One region of the Tatumella citrea genome, then DNA from elsewhere that is predicted to be linked to it. Evidence: predicted binding sites of a transcription regulator. Region 1 holds the regulator's gene; each other region holds the start of a gene.
The links. The regulator LexA, encoded in region 1, represses DNA repair genes until DNA is damaged. The targets are predictions, from matches to a motif close to TNCTGTATGTACATACAGNA.
Positions count from the first base shown of each region.

Region 2: umuD (translesion error-prone DNA polymerase V autoproteolytic subunit) is a predicted target of LexA. The motif match lies at 1,886-1,905, and genes of this name have one in related genera.
Region 3: uvrB (excinuclease ABC subunit UvrB) is a predicted target of LexA. The motif match lies at 2,527-2,546, and genes of this name have one in related genera.
Region 4: dinG (ATP-dependent DNA helicase DinG) is a predicted target of LexA. The motif match lies at 2,332-2,351, and genes of this name have one in related genera.

Region 1 covers NZ_CP015579.1:3,860,665-3,865,185, forward strand. Annotated here, with positions in the region: gene zur (zinc uptake transcriptional repressor Zur) at 1-356, shown strand, start outside; gene dinF (MATE family efflux transporter DinF) at 374-1,696, opposite strand; gene lexA (transcriptional repressor LexA) at 1,869-2,483, opposite strand; gene A7K98_RS18320 (diacylglycerol kinase) at 2,592-2,957, opposite strand; gene plsB (glycerol-3-phosphate 1-O-acyltransferase PlsB) at 3,090-4,521, shown strand, end outside.
Region 2 covers NZ_CP015579.1:782,678-787,198, forward strand. Annotated here, with positions in the region: gene A7K98_RS03725 (pirin family protein) at 1-559, shown strand, start outside; gene A7K98_RS03730 (LacI family DNA-binding transcriptional regulator) at 781-1,761, shown strand; gene umuD (translesion error-prone DNA polymerase V autoproteolytic subunit) at 1,925-2,347, shown strand; gene umuC (translesion error-prone DNA polymerase V subunit UmuC) at 2,510-3,772, opposite strand; gene A7K98_RS03745 (LysR family transcriptional regulator) at 4,159-4,521, opposite strand, start outside.
Region 3 covers NZ_CP015579.1:1,347,678-1,352,198, reverse strand. Annotated here, with positions in the region: gene A7K98_RS06490 (gluconeogenesis factor YvcK family protein) at 1-419, shown strand, start outside; gene uvrB (excinuclease ABC subunit UvrB) at 422-2,452, opposite strand; gene A7K98_RS06480 (ATP-binding cassette domain-containing protein) at 3,306-4,022, shown strand; gene bioD (dethiobiotin synthase) at 4,015-4,521, opposite strand, start outside.
Region 4 covers NZ_CP015579.1:1,370,157-1,374,677, forward strand. Annotated here, with positions in the region: gene bglX (beta-glucosidase BglX) at 1-450, shown strand, start outside; gene A7K98_RS06580 (oxygenase MpaB family protein) at 506-1,378, shown strand; gene idi (isopentenyl-diphosphate Delta-isomerase) at 1,442-1,960, shown strand; gene A7K98_RS21555 (hypothetical protein) at 2,023-2,127, opposite strand; gene dinG (ATP-dependent DNA helicase DinG) at 2,376-4,521, shown strand, end outside.

The sequences.
Region 1 (4,521 bases):
AACCGCAGGCTAAACCCCCAACAGTCTACCGCGCACTGGATTTCCTGCTGGAGCAGGGTTTTATTCACCGGGTGGCCTCCAACAACAGTTACGTGGTCTGCCCGCATTTTGAACACCCATCTCACACTTCGGTGATGTTAATTTGCGACCATTGTGCTTCGGTCAGTGAACGGCATGCTGAAGGCGTAGAAAAGCTGATTGGTACCCAGGCTAAACTGGCGGGATTTGCGCTGCGTCATACGGTCATAGAAGTGCATGGCTTATGCGAAAAATGCGCAGAAATTGCGGCCTGTGAGACCCCGGACCATTGCCAGCATGATCATACTACTGAAACAAAAAAGCGCCCCGGACGTTAGTCACCCGTTGACGTTTCTCAGGGAGCAAACCAGCTCTGATGGCGCTGATGGTAATTCCAGCGTCGCCACAAAGTGATCCCGCGCAGCAGCATAAACACACACAAAGCCAGCCATACTCCGTGATTTCCCAGCCAGGGGATGGTGCACAGCGTCAGGCCAAAACCTACAGCAGCTACCGCCATACTGTTCCGCATCTCTTTACCGCGGGTAGCACCAACAAATAAACCGTCCAGCAGATAACATCCTACCCCTGCGATTGGTAAAATAACCTGCCAGATCAGATAGTGATCGGCCAGTTGCCGTAGCGAGGGTAAGGATGTCAACATATTGACAATATAGGGTCCGGCCAGTGCATAAATCAGTGAGAATGCCACAGCCACGATCCCGGCCTGACGGCAGGAAGCATGCCAGACTTCCGGTAACCGCCCTGATTGCCGGGCGCCATAGGCCTCACCAGAAACTGCCTCTACTGCGTAAGCAAATCCATCGAGCGCATAGGAGGTAAACGACAGAAACATCATCAGCAAGGCGTTCACCGCGACAATGTCGCCTCCCAGTCTGGCTCCTGTCATCGTCAGCGAGGCAAAACAGATCTGCAGCAGCAATGAACGCAGCAAAATATCACGGTTCAGGCCCAGTACCCGTTTGATGTCTCCCCGCCAACCGCCCGGTAATGAACGCAGCTGAATTCCCTGACGGTTAAGCACCCGCCACACCAGCACCATACCAGTCAGCAATGTCACATATTCGGCAATCACTGTTGCCCCGGCCGCGCCCCGCACCCCCATGTGCAGATGCAGAACCAGCAACAACTCCAGAATAATATTTACCAGATTCCCCGCGACCAACAGAATGACAGGTGCTCTGGCATACTGAACACCCAGCAACCATCCCAGAATAACCAGGTTAGCAAAAGTCGCCGGTGCGCTTAGCCAGCGAACATCAATAAATTCGCGAGCCTGCTGCAAAATAGCCGGATCCCCACCGATAACCAGAGTGGCAAGATGGCTAAGCGGCTGCCGAAACAATAAAAACAGCACACCTGCCAGCAGGCTGACAATCATCGGTTGCACCAGTGCACGGACCAGCGCCGGGTTATTTTTTCCACCCCAGGCCTGAGCCGTCAGCCCCGTGGTACTCATTCGCAGGAAAAGTAATAACATAAACAGAAAGCTGGTAATGGTGGTTGCTACTGCAACTCCACCCAGATACACCGCACTGTTCAGATGACCAATGACTGCAGTATCAACCAGTCCCAACAACGGTACGGAGATATTCGACAGAATCATTGGCAACGCCAGTCGCCAGAGCTGTTTATCGGTACGGTTAAAAAAAGACATGGATTATCCTGCAGCTGAATACGGCGACGGGGAATAGGTTATTTCACAGAAAACTGACTAAGACAGGCAGGCCCGAAAATTTCGGGCCCGGGGTCGCTATTTCAGAACGCCCCGCATGGCCGGGATTACAGTACCGGCCGAAAAACCGGATACCGGAACAGATGACTGTAGTTTACAGCCATTCACCGTTGCGAATAACACCAACAGCAAGGCCTTCTACCGTCAGGTTTTGTTCACGGACATCGACAACAATAGGGGAAAACTCACTGTTTTCCGGCAGAAGATGTACGGTATTACCCTGCTTTTTCCAGCGTTTAACCGTGACTTCATCGTCGATTCTGGCAACCACTACCTGACCGTTTCGCACATCCTGGGTTTTATGAACAGCCAGCAGATCACCGTCCATAATACCAATGTCTTTCATCGATGTACCGCTGACTCTCAGCAGGAAATCAGCCGCTGGCTTAAACAGGGCCGGATCCACCTGAAAATGGCTTTCAATATGCTGCTCAGCCAGCAGTGGCTCACCTGCCGCAACCCGTCCAATCAGTGGCAGTCCTTCGGTTGTCTCTTCTTCCATCAATAACCGGATGCCACGTGAGGCACCTGAAACAATCTCAATCACGCCTTTGCGGGCCAGAGCTTTCAGATGCTCCTCAGCAGCATTAGGGGAGCGAAATCCCAGTCGGGAAGCAATCTCAGCGCGAGTCGGTGGCATCCCTGTCTGTTGAATATGGTCGCGAATCAGGTCATAGACCTGCTGCTGCCTGCTGGTTAATGCTTTCATCCCGCCCCCTGGTTGTTTATACAGTCGCTGTGAGTATATACAGGTATTTGGGAAATGAAAACTAAAAACCGTCATAAAACAAACAACTGTCGGTTACTATTCCACCACTCACCACCACTGCCACAATACTGAAACCCAGACAAAGGCTGCCAACAGTAAAGCGATAAACACCGCCGCGGAGCCCATATCTTTTGCCCGACCAGATAAAGGATGGAGCTCCGGTCCGAAACGGTCTACGACCGCCTCAATAGCACTATTCAGAATTTCAACAATAATCACCAGTACTACTGAACCAATCAACAGAATACGCGATACCGTGTCTATCTTCAGACAGGCAGCAATAATCACCGCCACGACAGCAAGCACAGTTTCCTGGCGAAAGGCGGCTTCGTGTTTCCATGCTGCCCGCAATCCTTGCCACGAGTAGCCTGCCGCTTTAATTACCCGCCGCCATCCTGCTGTTGTACCCGCCATCAGGGGTTACTCCTTTTCGTGATAAAATTTCCGTCATTCTCAGACATGTTTACTTGCATCCTCACAGATATTCTTTGCAGTTTCTGGTATGCTTGCGCCGCTTTGCTAACATAAGAGGCTGCAGATTTGTCTATGTCAGGTTGGCGTAAACTTTATTATAAATTACTGAGTTTTCCATTATCTTTGCTGGTTAACAGCAAGGTGATACCGGGAGACCCTGTCTCCGAACTGGGTCTGGATCCCACGCGTCCTATTATCTATGTATTTCCGTATGATTCCAAAGCCGATCTCCTGGCGATGCGGGAGCAGTGCCTGAAGCATGATCTGCCTGATCCATTGCTGCCTGTTGAGATAGATGGTCATTTCCTGCCACGTCATGTGTTTATCCATGACGGGCCACGGTTGCTGCCCTATTTCACCCCGAATCAGGAAACCGTCAAAATATTCCATGATTACCTGGATTTGCACCGCAATAATCCGGCACTGGATGTTCAGCTGGTTCCGGTATCAGTGATGTTCGGTCGTGCGCCAGGTAAAGAGATTCAGGGCGGAAATACCCCGCTGCTGCGCGAGCTGAACGGAATACAGAAATTCTTCGCTATCCTGTGGCTCGGCCGCGACAGCTTTGTGCGCTTTTCGCCAAAAGTCTCTCTGCGACAGATGGCGGATGAGCATGGCACAGATCAGACCATTGCCCATAAATTATCCCGGGTGGCGCATATCCATTTTTCCCGCCAGCGGTTGGCAGCGGTAGGCCCACGCCTGCCTGCTCGTCAGGATCTGTTCAATAAATTGCTGCAATCCAAAGCCATTGCCAAAGCCGTGGAAGATGAGGCTCGCAGTAAGAAAATCTCCTACGATATGGCACAGAAAAATGCAGTGGCCATGATGGAAGAGATTGCTGCTGATTTTACCTATGAAGCCATTCGTATCACAGACCGTGTAATGGGCTGGCTGTGGAGTCGGTTGTATAAAGGCATTAATGTCAGCGGTGGCGAACGCATTCGCCAGCTGGCTCAGGACGGTCATGAACTGGTCTATGTGCCCTGCCATCGCAGCCATATGGATTACCTGCTGCTTTCCTATGTGCTGTATCATCAGGGGCTGGTACCTCCGCATATTGCGGCCGGGATTAACCTGAACTTCTGGCCTGCCGGGCCGATTTTCCGCCATCTGGGCGCTTTCTTTATCCGCCGGACCTTTAAAGGCAACAAACTGTATTCAACAGTATTCCGTGAATATCTCGGTGAATTATTCAGCCGTGGCTATTCGGTAGAATATTTTGTTGAAGGCGGCCGTTCCCGTACCGGACGGTTACTTGAGCCAAAAACCGGCACCCTGACCATGACCCTGCAGGCGATGCTGCGTGGTGGTAACCGGCCAATTACGTTGATCCCCATCTATATTGGTTATGAGCACGTAATGGAAGTCGCGACTTATGCCAAAGAGTTGCGCGGAGCGACCAAAGAGAAAGAGAGCCTGTTGCAGATGTTGCGTGGGTTACGCAAGCTGCGCAATCTGGGGCAAGGTTACGTTAACTTCGGAGAGCCTCTGCCGCTGGTTA
Region 2 (4,521 bases), 1.4 Mb from region 1:
TCAGAATGATGAAATTCTCAGCTATCTCTGGCAGGGCTCAATGGTGCACGAAGATCAGCAGGGTAATCGTGTGCCGCTGTCGGCCAAAAAGCTGATGATGATGAATGCCGGTGAAGGGAGCTGGCACGAAGAATCAACACCAATTGTTCCTGCGGAACTGCTGCAGATTTTTATCCGTCCCTGCGCGGCAAATCTGCCGCCCCGGGTGCAGTTTATGGATCGCCCTCAGGGAGTGATCACCGGAGAATGGACATTGCTGGCTGGCCCTGAAGGTGAAAATGCCCCTCTGGATATCCGCCAGCAGGTGTTTATTTATGATATCAGGCTGGAGCACAAAGATAAGGTTGCCATTCCGTCACGGCCGGGGTTTGCGCAATATCTGTATGTGATGGACGGTGAAATCGATGTAACCGGTCCGCCACTGTATAAAGGTGATGCAGTCTGTAGTGAAGAGGGAGAATTACCGGCAGTGGAATCTACCGGAACTTCGACTCTGGTCTGTTTCCTGGTCCGGCTGGATGCTGTCGCGGTAACCGACGGGATCATCAGCGGTTCGTAAAATACTGACCGGCGGTTACCCGGGACTCCTGAGTGGAGGATTGTGTCATCGCCGGTAAAGGTTTTTTTTTCCGTTCACATCCGACGCCATTCCGTGTAGGGCAAGGCCTGGCACTGAATGGCTCGTGTCTGACGGCAGGAATCTGCTGCCGTTCGTACCTGCAGTTCTTAAACTGTGCTAGCCTCTGATTAATCAATTGATCGCAGGATGGCGGGTCTTTTATGTCGATACAAAAAATAGCCAGGCTGGCAGGTGTATCTGTTGCCACGGTTTCCCGTGTGCTGAATAACAGTGACAGCGTAAAAACCAAAAACCTTGAACGGGTGCTGGCAGCCATCCGTGAGTGTAACTATCAGCCTAATTTGTTGGCTCGTCAGCTGCGAACCTCACGTAGTTCCATGATCCTGGTGATGGTTTCTGACATCGGCAACCCGTTCTGCGCCGATGTGGTTAAAGGTATTGAAGAGCAGGCTGAAAAGAATGGTTACCGGATACTGCTATGTAATTCCGGCGCCGATCCGCAACGTTCCCGTTCGAGTCTGGCTTTGCTCTCGGGAAAAATGGTTGATGGTATTATTACCATGGATGCCACTTCCCGGTTACCGGAGCTGACGAACCTGATTGGACGGATGCCCTGGGTTCAGTGTGCTGAGCATGCCGATGCCGGTGATATTTCCTGTGTCGGCATTAATGATCATGATGCTTCTGGTCATGTGGTTCGCTATCTGTTGTCACAGGGTTACCGGCGGGTAGCATTGATCAATCATGATCTGAATTATAAATATGCCCGTTTTCGTGAGGCAGGTTATCTCGATGCACTGCAGCAGGCCGGTAATGACTTTAGCGCCATAGAATATGCCAGCGATTTAAGTTTTGCTGCCGGTAAGGCGGCCATGGATAAACTGCTGAAAACAGAGCCACGGCCTGATGCTGTATTTGCTATTTCAGATACCCTGGCAGCAGGGGCGATGTGTGCCATTCAGGATGCCGGGCTTGCCATTCCTGACGATATAGCAATGGTAGGTTTCGATGGCATTCCACTGGCTGAGATGGTTTCCCCGCAACTGACCACCATTGAACAACCTTCGGCAGATATCGGACGTCAGGCGGTCAGCTTATTGCTGAATAAAATTGATAATCCGGACAGTAATGCTGAGAGGCTGGTTCTGGACTGGCGTCTGGTGGTTCGGTCCAGCAGCTGAATATCCGGCACTTTCCCGGGGCCGGCGGCTCCGCTGATGAATAATATTCGGAAAATATCCTGTTTAGTCATTTGGTTGACAAAAATCCGAATTCGCCATCTTGATCTGTTTTGCTGATTAACGTTACTGTATATATATACAGTTAATTTCCGGGAGCCCGGTTATGAAGTTTTATCAGCCCGCAGAGATCCGCGCGATTCTGGAACTGCCTTTTTTTATCAGCCGCGTCCCTTGTGGTTTCCCGTCACCGGCACAGGACTACATCGAACAAAGGATCGATCTGAATCAGCTACTGGTGAATCATCCCGGGGCGACTTATTTTATCCGGGTGAGCGGCGATTCCATGACAGAAGGCGGGATCGATGACGGGGATATGCTGATTGTTGATAGTTCGCTGACTGCCGGACACGGGGATATTGTGGTGGCTGCGGTCAGCGGTGAATTTACAGTAAAACAGCTGATGCTGCGTCCTTCCCTGCATCTGCGGCCAATGAATGCCAGGCATGCGGAGATAGCCATTACTGATCCTGATCAGTTTGAGATCTTTGGGGTCGTCAGACATGTGGTAAAAACCTTCGGCCAGTAAAGGCGAAGAAAGCGGACAGGGCTATGGAGGAGGCTGCCAGCCCGGGAAAAGCTGCCTTTTCTGCAGGCGTTACTGATATCTCAAACTCCATCCCCCCTGAATATCCTTAATGGCTGCCCTCTCTAAGAGATTTCCGCCATCGGGGAGCTGGATAACGATCGGTTACTTCGCCACAGGCAGATCGGCATAGCGTGTGGTATAGGCAGGTGACAGCATATCGCGCTTCATTGACCAGCTTTTGATAATTCCCTGTCCGGCGAACCATAACTTGCCTTTACCACTCTGATTCAGCCCGTCGATAACACGCATCAGCGCTTCACTGTTGGCCCGGGGGGCGTATTCGTCAAACAGGTTGAGCTGTGATACTCCCTGGCTGAAAAAGTCCCCCAGTACCACCCCGGCTTTCATATAGCGATGCCCGTCGCGCCAGATATTTTCCAGAGCATTCATTGCGATACGAACAATATCGCGGGTATCGTTGGAAGGCGTCAGTAGTTTTCCGGTGGCCTGATTACCGTAAAATGTTTCGCCAGCGGCGTGGGGGCTGGTGCGGATAAATACGGTGATCTGTCGGCAGTACTGCCGTTCACCGCGCAGCTTTTCAGCAGCGCGTTCAGCATAAGCACAGACAGCCTGACGCATAGCAGTGAATTCGGTAATACGGGTACCGAAAGAACGCGAGCAGATGATTTGCTGTTTTACCGGGGCAAACTCTTCCAGTTGCAGGCAGGGTTCACCACGCAGTTCACGGACCGTGCGTTCGAGCACCACGTTAAAGTGTTTGCGGATAATCCAGGTACTTTGTTCCGACAGATCTTTAGCGGTGATAATCCCCATGGTATTCAGCTTGCGGCTAATTCTGCGGCCAACTCCCCAGACTTCCTCTACCGGCACCAGCGACATCAGTTTACGCTGGCGTTCGGCATTCGATAAATCCAGCACACCACCGGTCTTTGTCCATTTCTTCGCGGCATAGTTAGCGAGTTTGGCCAGTGTCTTGGTTGGCGCGATGCCAACACCTACTGTCAGGTGTGCTTCCTGTTTCACCCTCCGACGAATATCATGACCGAACTCCTCCAGATTCCTGCAATTTCGGATACCACTCAGATCCATAAAGGCTTCATCGATCGAATAGATTTCCACCGAAGGGGCCATACTCTCCAGGATCGACATCACACGATCACTCATATCGGCATACAAGGCATAATTTGAGCTAAAGACATAAATGTTATGCTTTTTTATCTCATCTTTTAGCTTAAAGTACGGAACGCCCATCGGAATATTTAGCTTTTTCACTTCGGCACTGCGGGCAATGATGCAGCCGTCATTATTACTCAGCACGATCACTGCTTTTCCCCGCAGATCCGGCCTGAATACCCCTTCACAGCTTGCATAGAATGAATTGACATCAACCAGCGCAAACATAAGCCCTCCGTGATATTGGTAACTGAAAAGATCGCTTCGTCATCAGCCGGATAAACCGGCAGATAACATCGTTGGCCGGATAACAGCAAGCGGGGCTGACGGGAAAACGGCCCTTCAGGTTGTCAGTGGTTGTGATAAAGAAGCTCATTTTTTGTTCGATTTATACTGTTTGTATATACAGTATTTGCCGATGGAAAAAACGGGTCAAGTCTCTTATGGAACAAGACAGCAAAGCTTTTGGCGGGTAAGGGAATTTAGCGGGCAGGGCGATACCCGGCAGCAAAAAAGTGGCAAATAAAAGGGCCCGTTCAGGGCCCTTATAAAAAGAGTACAGAGAGACAGTTAGTGTTTTTTACGGCGCCAGTAACTGACAGGCTTTGGCTGTCTCAGATGGCGATAGCAAACAATAATTCCCGCAACCAGCGCTGCCCGGCATCGCGGTGTGATCTGTCATGCCAGACCACCGTTTTGGTAAAACCTTTAATGTCCAGCGGTGGCTGCAACACTTTCAGCCCGGGCAGATTCATCGCCAGCCGGCGCGGGACCACACTAATCAGATTACTGACACGGAGAATTTCTGGCAGTACCAGAAAACTGCAGACCGAAAGAGTAACCCGCCGGGAACGGCCCAGCGCATCAAGAGCCTCATCAGTGACGCCACGAAAATTTCCACCGGTATATGACACCAGGGCATGGTCCTGAGTGCAAAATGCATCCAGTGTCAGGGCGTCAGCCCGTGCCAGTGGGTG
Region 3 (4,521 bases), 2.0 Mb from region 1:
CTCTGGAATTATTCCCTGATGTCTCGCCAACCCGCGAAGCTCTGGAAGCTGTGGCAGAAGCTGATCTGATACTTATTGGTCCGGGGAGTTTTTACACCAGCCTGATGCCGGTGTTATTGATGGAACAGATGGCCACAGCGCTGCGTCGCACCCCGGCAAAAATGATTTTTATTGGCAATCTGGGTAAAGAAAAAAGCCCTGCCGGTTCACTGACTGTGAGCGATAAGCTGCAATACATCGAACAGGTGATAGGTCGAAAGGTGATTGATGCCATTGTCGTCAGCCCTGCGGCAGATATCAGTCACCTTGAAGGGCGTCATGTCATTCAACATCCTCTGGAAGCCGGGGACATTAAATACCGCCATGACCGCCACTTATTGCATATCGCCCTGGAACAGGCAGTACAGAGCCTCGGTTAATATCAGGAAGCTGCAATAAACAGAGCACGGATTTCATGCAGTTCATCACGAACACGTGCTGCTTCCTCAAACTCAAGGTCCATTGCATGTTTATGCATTCTGGCTTCCAGTTCGGTGATTTTTTTCTGCATCGCCTGTGGGGTCAGCGCAGCATACTGACCACTGTTCTCAGCAGCACGTCCAGAACTCTGGCGTTTATCATGCGATTTACCTTTGCTCCGTCCAATCCCCTGACCCAGTTCCAGAATATCGGTCACTTTCTTGTTGAGCCTTGTCGGTACAATACCCTGAGCCGTATTCCAGGCTTGCTGTTTCTCTCTGCGACGTTCAGTCTCTTCTATGGCCCGACCCATTGAAGGCGTAATACGGTCTCCGTAGAGAATCGCTTTACCGTTAATGTTACGTGCTGCACGCCCAATTGTCTGAATCAGAGAACGTTCCGAACGTAAAAATCCTTCTTTATCCGCATCGAGAATGGCTACCAGAGAAACTTCTGGCATATCCAGCCCTTCCCTTAAGAGGTTAATGCCCACCAGCACATCGAATTCCCCTAAGCGCAAATCACGAATGATCTCCATTCTTTCTACCGTATCGATGTCAGAGTGCAGATAACGTACCCGTTCTCCATGCTCCTCAAGGTATTCCGTCAAATCTTCAGCCATCCGTTTGGTCAGCGTAGTCACCAGTACCCGTTCATTAATTTCTGCCCGTTGACGAATTTCCGACAACAGATCATCAACCTGAGTCGCCACCGGCCTGACTTCAATAATCGGGTCGAGCAACCCTGTCGGCCGTACCACCTGATCAATCACCTCATCGCCGGATTTTTCCAGCTCATAAGCGCCGGGTGTTGCCGAAACATAGATTGTCTGTGGAACCAGCGCCTCAAACTCCTCAAATTTCAGAGGGCGGTTATCAAGAGCAGATGGCAGGCGGAAACCGTATTCAACCAGATTTTCTTTTCGCGCACGGTCACCACGATACATCCCGCCAATCTGCGGTATCGTCACGTGGGATTCATCAACAACCAGCAAACCGTCTGCCGGCAGATAATCAAATAAAGTTGGTGGCGGCTCTCCGGGACCACGTCCGGACAGATAGCGGGAGTAGTTTTCGATACCCGAGCAATAGCCCAGTTCATTCATCATTTCCAGGTCAAACTGAGTTCGCTGTGCAATACGTTGCTCCTCGAGCAATTTATTATTCTCCAGCAACACCCGGCGCCGGTCCGCCAGTTCAACCTTAATTTCTTCCATCGACTCGATAATACGTTCCCGGGGGGTGACATAGTGCGTTTTGGGATAGACGGTGTAACGTGGCACTGTCTGTGCGACCTGCCCTGTCAGCGGATCAAAAATCGACAGACGCTCTACTTCATCATCAAACAGCTCAACCCGCAGTGCAATTTCGTCTGATTCCGCAGGGAAAATATCAATAACTTCGCCACGCACCCGAAAAGTACCGCGCTGAAATGCCTGATCATTGCGGGTATATTGCAGTTCTGCCAGACGGCGCAAAATACTGCGTTGGTCAATAATCATCCCACGGCTGAGATGCAGCATCATTTTCAGATACAGATCAGGATCACCCAGTCCATAGATTGCCGATACCGATGCCACCACAATGACATCCCGACGTTCCAGTAATGCTTTAGTCGCCGACAATCGCATTTGCTCAATATGTTCGTTGACCGAGGCATCCTTCTCTATGAAGGTGTCTGAACTGGGAACGTAAGCTTCAGGCTGGTAATAATCGTAGTAAGAGACAAAATATTCGACAGCGTTATCAGGGAAAAAGGCTTTCATTTCACCGTAAAGCTGGGCAGCCAGTGTTTTATTCGGAGCTAGCACCATGGTCGGACGGTTAAGGTCAGCGATGACATTGGCTATTGTGAATGTTTTCCCTGAGCCGGTCACTCCAAGCAATGTCTGGTGCGCCAGTCCGTCTTCCAGACCCTCTTCCAGCCGCCGGATAGCCTCTGGCTGGTCACCGGACGGTTTAAATTCGGAGTGAAGTTTGAAAGCCTTGCTCATCGTTTGATCACCTGTCGCTTTTTTTCGGGCGGGCTGAATAGTTTACTCACTGCCCCAAAATATGCCAATCAAAATACTGGATATGCAGACAGCTAATGTGAGATAAATAGCGTGAGTTACGGAATTCTATACGAATTAATTTTCATCCACCGGGTGATAATTTTCAGCCTGAAGGGTTATCCACTGCCAACCCAGCTGCAAATTGGTTTGTCAAGTTAATGTAACAAATTGTCCTTAGAATATCCGGGAGCTAACCGCGCAGGGTTGCTTTTAATTAACTATTTGAAAGAACAGAATTATTATTAAAAGTCCGATTTACAGCCAGCCTGATGCCAGGCCGCATATTTCCTTGGGTTAGCACTGTTTTAAGATGCTAATGCACATAGTTATCCACAGGAATGGTGGATAACTGATTTTAGCCCTGACAGCATCAGCTGTGCATAAAATGCCAATACCCTCCCGGGCGACCCAAAAAAAATTTTTTCAGCTTTTTTTTTGCGAAACTTCTGCGTTTTTCAATTCGTTGCCGCCATCGCTTTTTTCGTTATATTTGACTGCAATCAAGTAGCTCTCTTCAGATTTTCTGCCTTTTTCCGGGTCAGAATGCACCGTAAAACTTTCCGGTTAGCACCTACAAAGTGCAATCTCACCTCAGGCAAACCTCCGGTCATAACGAACCGGGATTCACATCACAGACCCGACGCGATTTCCCACTATAAAAGGCAATTATTTCATTACTGGCCTGATTATTGCTTTATTCAGTATAAAGCTGTCGCCTGAAGGAGAGATGGCGCGAAAGTCACAGGACATTCGCTCATTGGCCTGGCGTTACCCACACAGAGGAGTGCAACAGATGCTGAGTTTACGTGCAATCAATCAGTTTTATGGTCAAAATCATATTCTTTGGGATGTAGATATGGACCTGATGCCCGGCACCTGCACTGCTGTGCTGGGCCAACCTGGAATGGGAAAAACCACCCTGGTTAACTGCATTATGGGTTATCTGCCAGTCAACAGCGGCACGATCACCTGGCAGGAGAAGAACTCCCCGCCAAAAGATTTAAAGCAACAACCCTCTGAGCAACGGGCCAGAATGGGTATCGGTTATGTTCCTAAAGGCCGGCAAATATTTTCACAAATGAGTGTGGAAGATAATCTGGTAATTGCTCTGAAAGCCGCCCAAAGCACCCCGCCCCATGCTATACCACAAATGATTTTCGATCTTTTCCCGCATCTGTATGATTTACGCCATCAACGCAGTGGTGATTTATCGCTGGATCAACAACAACAGCTGGCGCTGGCCAGAGCTCTGGTTCTCGAACCGAAGTTGCTGATTCTGGATGAGCCAACTGAAGGTATGTCCCCGTGGCTGGAAGAAGATATGGGCAATCTGCTACGTTGCCTGAATCATGAATATGGTATGACCATCTTATTACTCGAACAGCGGGTATCCTTCATCCGTCGGGTAGCCGACTATTTTCTGTTACTGCATCGCGGACGCAACGTAGCAAACGGCCGGGTCAATCAACTGGATGAAGGAATGATTAATAAATGGATGACTGTCAGCTGATACCTTCAGGCAAACTGATATATTTCCCGCAGGCTGCAAACTGCTGTTCACTGGTTAACTGCGGGATTTCACCGAGCAACGGGGCAGGCAACCGTTGAATGAGTGTTTGCAGGTAGGGCTGATGGCGGTATTGCGGAGGCTGTACGCAGTTAGCAATCCAGCCAGCAAGTCTCAGTCCTGCAGACTGAACGGCATTGGCCGTCAGCAGCGCATGATTAATACATCCCAGTTTCATACCAACCACCAGGATAACCGGTAACTGCTCTGTCACAACCCAGTCGGAAAACAGAAAATCATCAGTCAGGGGAGTAAACCAGCCCCCCGCCCCTTCGACAGCAATCCAGTCCGATTTCTGTTCCAGATGACGCAGTCCTTCAGACATTACCTGCTGAGTTATTGGCCTGTTTTCTGCAGCACTGACAATATGCGGAGAAGTTGGTTCTTCGAATACCAACGGATTCACTTCACTGTAGCTTAACCCGGCTAATCCTGAGCGCTG
Region 4 (4,521 bases), 2.0 Mb from region 1:
CGCCCGTACGATTATCTTCACCCGGATAAATATACCTCTCATTATTATGACGCGATGAACGGACCGCTCTATCCGTTTGGTTATGGCCTGAGCTACACACAGTTTACGGTCTCACCGGTGACATTATCAGCCAGCCACTTCTCACACGGTGGCAGCTTACAGGCCAGCGTTACCGTGACCAACAGTGGAAAGCGTGAAGGTGCGACCATAGTTCAGATGTACCTTAATGATCCGGTGGCGAGCCTGAGCCGTCCAGTCGAAGAACTGAAAGGATTCCGGCGGGTAAACCTGAAAGCCGGTGAATCACAAAAGGTGACATTCACCGTTGATGAAGGTGATCTGAAATTCTGGAATTCACAGATGAAGTATGTGGCAGAACCCGGTAGTTTCAATCTGATGATTGGCCTGGATTCGGTTCGTACTCAGAAAACGCAGTTCACCTATCAATAACCCGGGAAACTGTCAGTTCAGGGCAATTGTTCAGCCCTGAACTGCGAAAAGTATGATGAATGTAATACGCGATAAAATTGCCCGGCAGGTCTACCGGCTGAATGGATTATCTCTGAATGAGTTTGATCTGACTTCTCCGGCAGGTGATCCGGGGCTGTTCGGGCCTGACAGTATGGTCTGGACTGTTCATGGCGATTTTTCATCGATGATGTGCGGTGGAATTGCTGCCCTGCTGCTACAAATGCAGCATCCCTCTGCGCTGGCCGGAGTCTGGGATCACTCTGACTTTCGAAATGATCTGTTTGGTCGTTTACGCAGGACCAGCCAGTTCATTGCGGTTACCAGCTTTGGCAACCGCCAGGATGCTGAGTTTTTGATTGATAAAGTCAGGCGTATTCATTTGCGGGTTGCAGGTACGAATCCGGACGGGGAGCGATATCAGGCCAGTGACCCCGGCTTGCTGCGCTGGGTCCATGTGGCTGAAACCTCCAGTTTTCTGGCGGCCCATCTGCGTTACAAAAATCCTTCACTCAGTCTGGCTGAGCAGAATCGTTATTATGCGGAAGCTTCGCTGACCGGTACTGCGTTAGGGGCGACAGATCTTCCTCTGACGGTGGCTGATGTTGAAGACTATCTGCAAAGCATGCGCCCTCAGTTACGTACTGATGAACGTACTCTGCAGGTTAGCCGGTTATTATTTTCTGCACCAGCACCGTCTAAAGCTGCCCGGCCGGTGATGAATATTATGCTCAGAGCAGGAGCTGACCTGCTGCCGGCATGGACTCCGGTTCCGGGAGTGCCATTGCGTAGCGCCCGACAACAGGTTGCTACCCGTTACAGTATGCACTGTATTGCCGCGCTGCTGCGCTGGTCAATCCGCCAGGGGGCCTGGCACAAAGCGATGCGACGCGTTGGACGAATTCCCTGATGCAAACAATTTCCCGGCACAAAGCAGAGGTGTATACTTGCCGCAGGTTGATTAAGGAATTTTATGCCAGTGATAGAAGTTATTCTTGTTGATAAAGACGATAACCCCACCGGAAAAATGGAAAAACTGGAAGTGCATCAAAAAGGACTGATGCACCGGGCGGTGACTGTCTATGTTTTCAACGCCAGAGGTGAGCTCCTGCTACAGCGCCGCGCAGAAAATAAGTACCATTGCGGTGGTTTGTGGAGCAATACATGCTGCGGTCATCCTTTTCCCGGTGAGACAACTCAACACGCAGCCGAAAGGCGCTTGCGTGAAGAGATGGGGTTATCACTTTCACTGAAACCTGCATTCGAAATCAGTTACAAACTGCCCCTGAAAAACGGGTTAACTGAACATGAATATGGACATATATTTTTCGGGGTTTCTGACGCACAGCCAGAACTTAATCCACAGGAAGCGGATGCATGGCGCTACAGCAGTCTGTCCGAATTGCAGCTGGAAATTGCTGGCGATGAAGAAAGGTTTACGCCCTGGTTCCTGTATACGATTCAGAAGGTCATAGACAGTCAGCGGCCATAGAATCAGGGTGGGCTTACGGGCAGAAACGATGATGGCTCAGATAAACTACCCGCAGGCTATGATCAGCTGGTGATGATAATGCTGTAACCGACCAGCATCAGGCCACCTACGCCACCAAGGGCCAGTAACAGGAAAAGAAAAGTAATGCCGATTTTTTGCAGGTTCATTTCAATGCCACTCCTCATTCAGATAATTGATAATAACTCTTAACTGACTTGTGATAAACGTTAACATCGCGTTTGTCGGGAATTTTCATTTTATTGGTTGTTTTTCTGTTTTCTCATGGTCAGTTTCACTGGTTGCTATTGTTTTACGGAAGGACAGCGTGTTTTTTTGGACTAATAGTCTGTCGGGGCTGCCGTCAGAAGAAATACTGTGTAAAAATACAGGCTGATTCTTTTAGCCGATGGTCGTTATGGTTCTGACACCCGCAATAAAATTACAGATTGGTGAGTGGTATAAGCAGCTGCAGGCACAGGTGACTGATTTTGTCCCCCGTCAGCCTCAGCGGCAAATGATCGCTGAGGTCGCCAAAACACTGTCAGGGGATGAAGGGCGCCATCTGGCAATTGAAGCCCCGACCGGAGTCGGTAAAACTCTGTCTTATCTGATCCCGGGCATAGCCATTGCCCGGTCAGCCGAAAAAAAGCTGGTTATCAGCACCGCGAATGTTGCCTTACAGGATCAGATCTTCGATAAAGATCTGCCGCTGCTCAAACAGTTTATTCCTGATCTGACTTTTACAGCAGCTTTTGGCCGTCGTCGTTATGTCTGCCCGCGTAACCTGAGTTTCATGACTGATCAGCAGGATGCTCAGGGTGATCTGCTGTTTTATCTGGAAGAAGGTTCGGCAACTAATGACAGCGGTTTGTCAGGAGAAGCCCGGCAAAGGCAACAAAAAGTCGCTGACCGGTTGCAGAAACAACTCAATAGCGGAGAGTGGGATGGCCTGCGTGATCACTGTAATGTGCAGATTGATGATGCTCACTGGTTGCGAATGTCGACGGATAAAACCAGCTGTCTTGCTCACCATTGTCAGTGGTATCGGGAATGCCCGTTTTTCCTTGCCCGCAGAGAAATAGAACATTCCGATGTGGTGGTTGCTAATCACGCCCTGGTGATGGCGGCTCTGGAAAGCGATGCTGTATTGCCGCCAGCAAAAGAGATGCTGCTGGTGATGGATGAAGGCCATCATCTGCCAGAAGTTGCCCGGGATGCGCTGGAAATGAGCAGTGATATATCGCCGGCGGGAGCCGGGCTGCAACTGGATTTATTCTGTAAGCTGGTCGAAACCCTGCGCAGCTGGTTTACTTTCAAATCACCTCCACCACTGGCTAATCCGGAGCGGCTTACTGAGCATTGCGCCATTGTCCGCCAACTGATCATGGAGCTGGTGGCTGAGATGCTTCCCTTGCTACCTGAGCAGGGTGAAACCTCTGTTGAATACCGCTTTGTGCTTGGTGAACTGCCGGAAGAGACGGCAGAACGCTGCCAGAAGCTATTTAAGCTTTGCGATGCCTTGCGTGGGCTGACAGAAAATCTGATCAATATGCTGGGAGAGATGACCGGCAAAGAAGATATTGTGCGTATTCACCGTGGACTGTTGCAGCTGAACCGTTTTTTAGGCTGGTTTGAATCGCTGAGCAAACTCTGGTGGCTGGCGGGACTAAAGCAGCTGTCAGGGGCTCCTGTCTCAAAATGGCTGACGACGGAATGGCACGAAGGTAAACGTCAGTTGTTTTTTCACTGTGCCGGTATCCGGGTGAGTGACCAGCTGGAAAAATTGCTGTGGCGGAAAGTCCCGCATGTCATTCTCACCTCAGCAACGCTACGTTCGCTGAACAGCTTTCGTCGGTTGAGTGAAATGTCCGGGCTGAACGAAGCTGCCGGGGATCGCTTTATTGCGCTGGATTCACCCTTTGACCATGTCACTCAGGGTAAGCTGGTGATTCCAAAAATGCAGTACGAACCACAAATTAGCCAGGAAGCTTTGCATATTGCCGAAATGGCCCGTTACTTCCGCCAGCAGGTTGAAGAAAAAAAGCACACCGGCAGTCTGGTATTGTTTTCCAGTGGCCGGGCAATGCAGCTATTTTTGAATGAAGTGGCTGATTTAAGGCTTATGTTGCTGGTACAAGGCGATCAGCCGCGTTCACGGTTAATCAGTTTGCATCGTCAAAGGGTTAAAGAAGGACAGCAGAGTGTGCTGGTCGGTTTACAGTCATTCTCGGAAGGGCTGGACCTGAAAGGTGAACTGCTGACTCAGGTTCATATCCATAAAATTGCTTTTCCTCCGGTAGACAGTCCGGTTATTGTCACGGAAGGAGAGTGGCTACGAAGCCAGCAGCGCTACCCGTTCGAAATCCAAAGCCTGCCAAGCGCCTCATTCACGCTGATTCAACAAGTCGGGCGACTCATTCGTAGCCACCAGTGCACCGGTGAGGTGATTATTTATGACCGGAGACTGTTCAGCAAGGCCTATGGCAGCAGACTGTTGGCGGCATTGCCTGTGTTTGCCATTGAGCAGCCGGATATTCCGCCAGTCAGTGAGAATAAAGCAG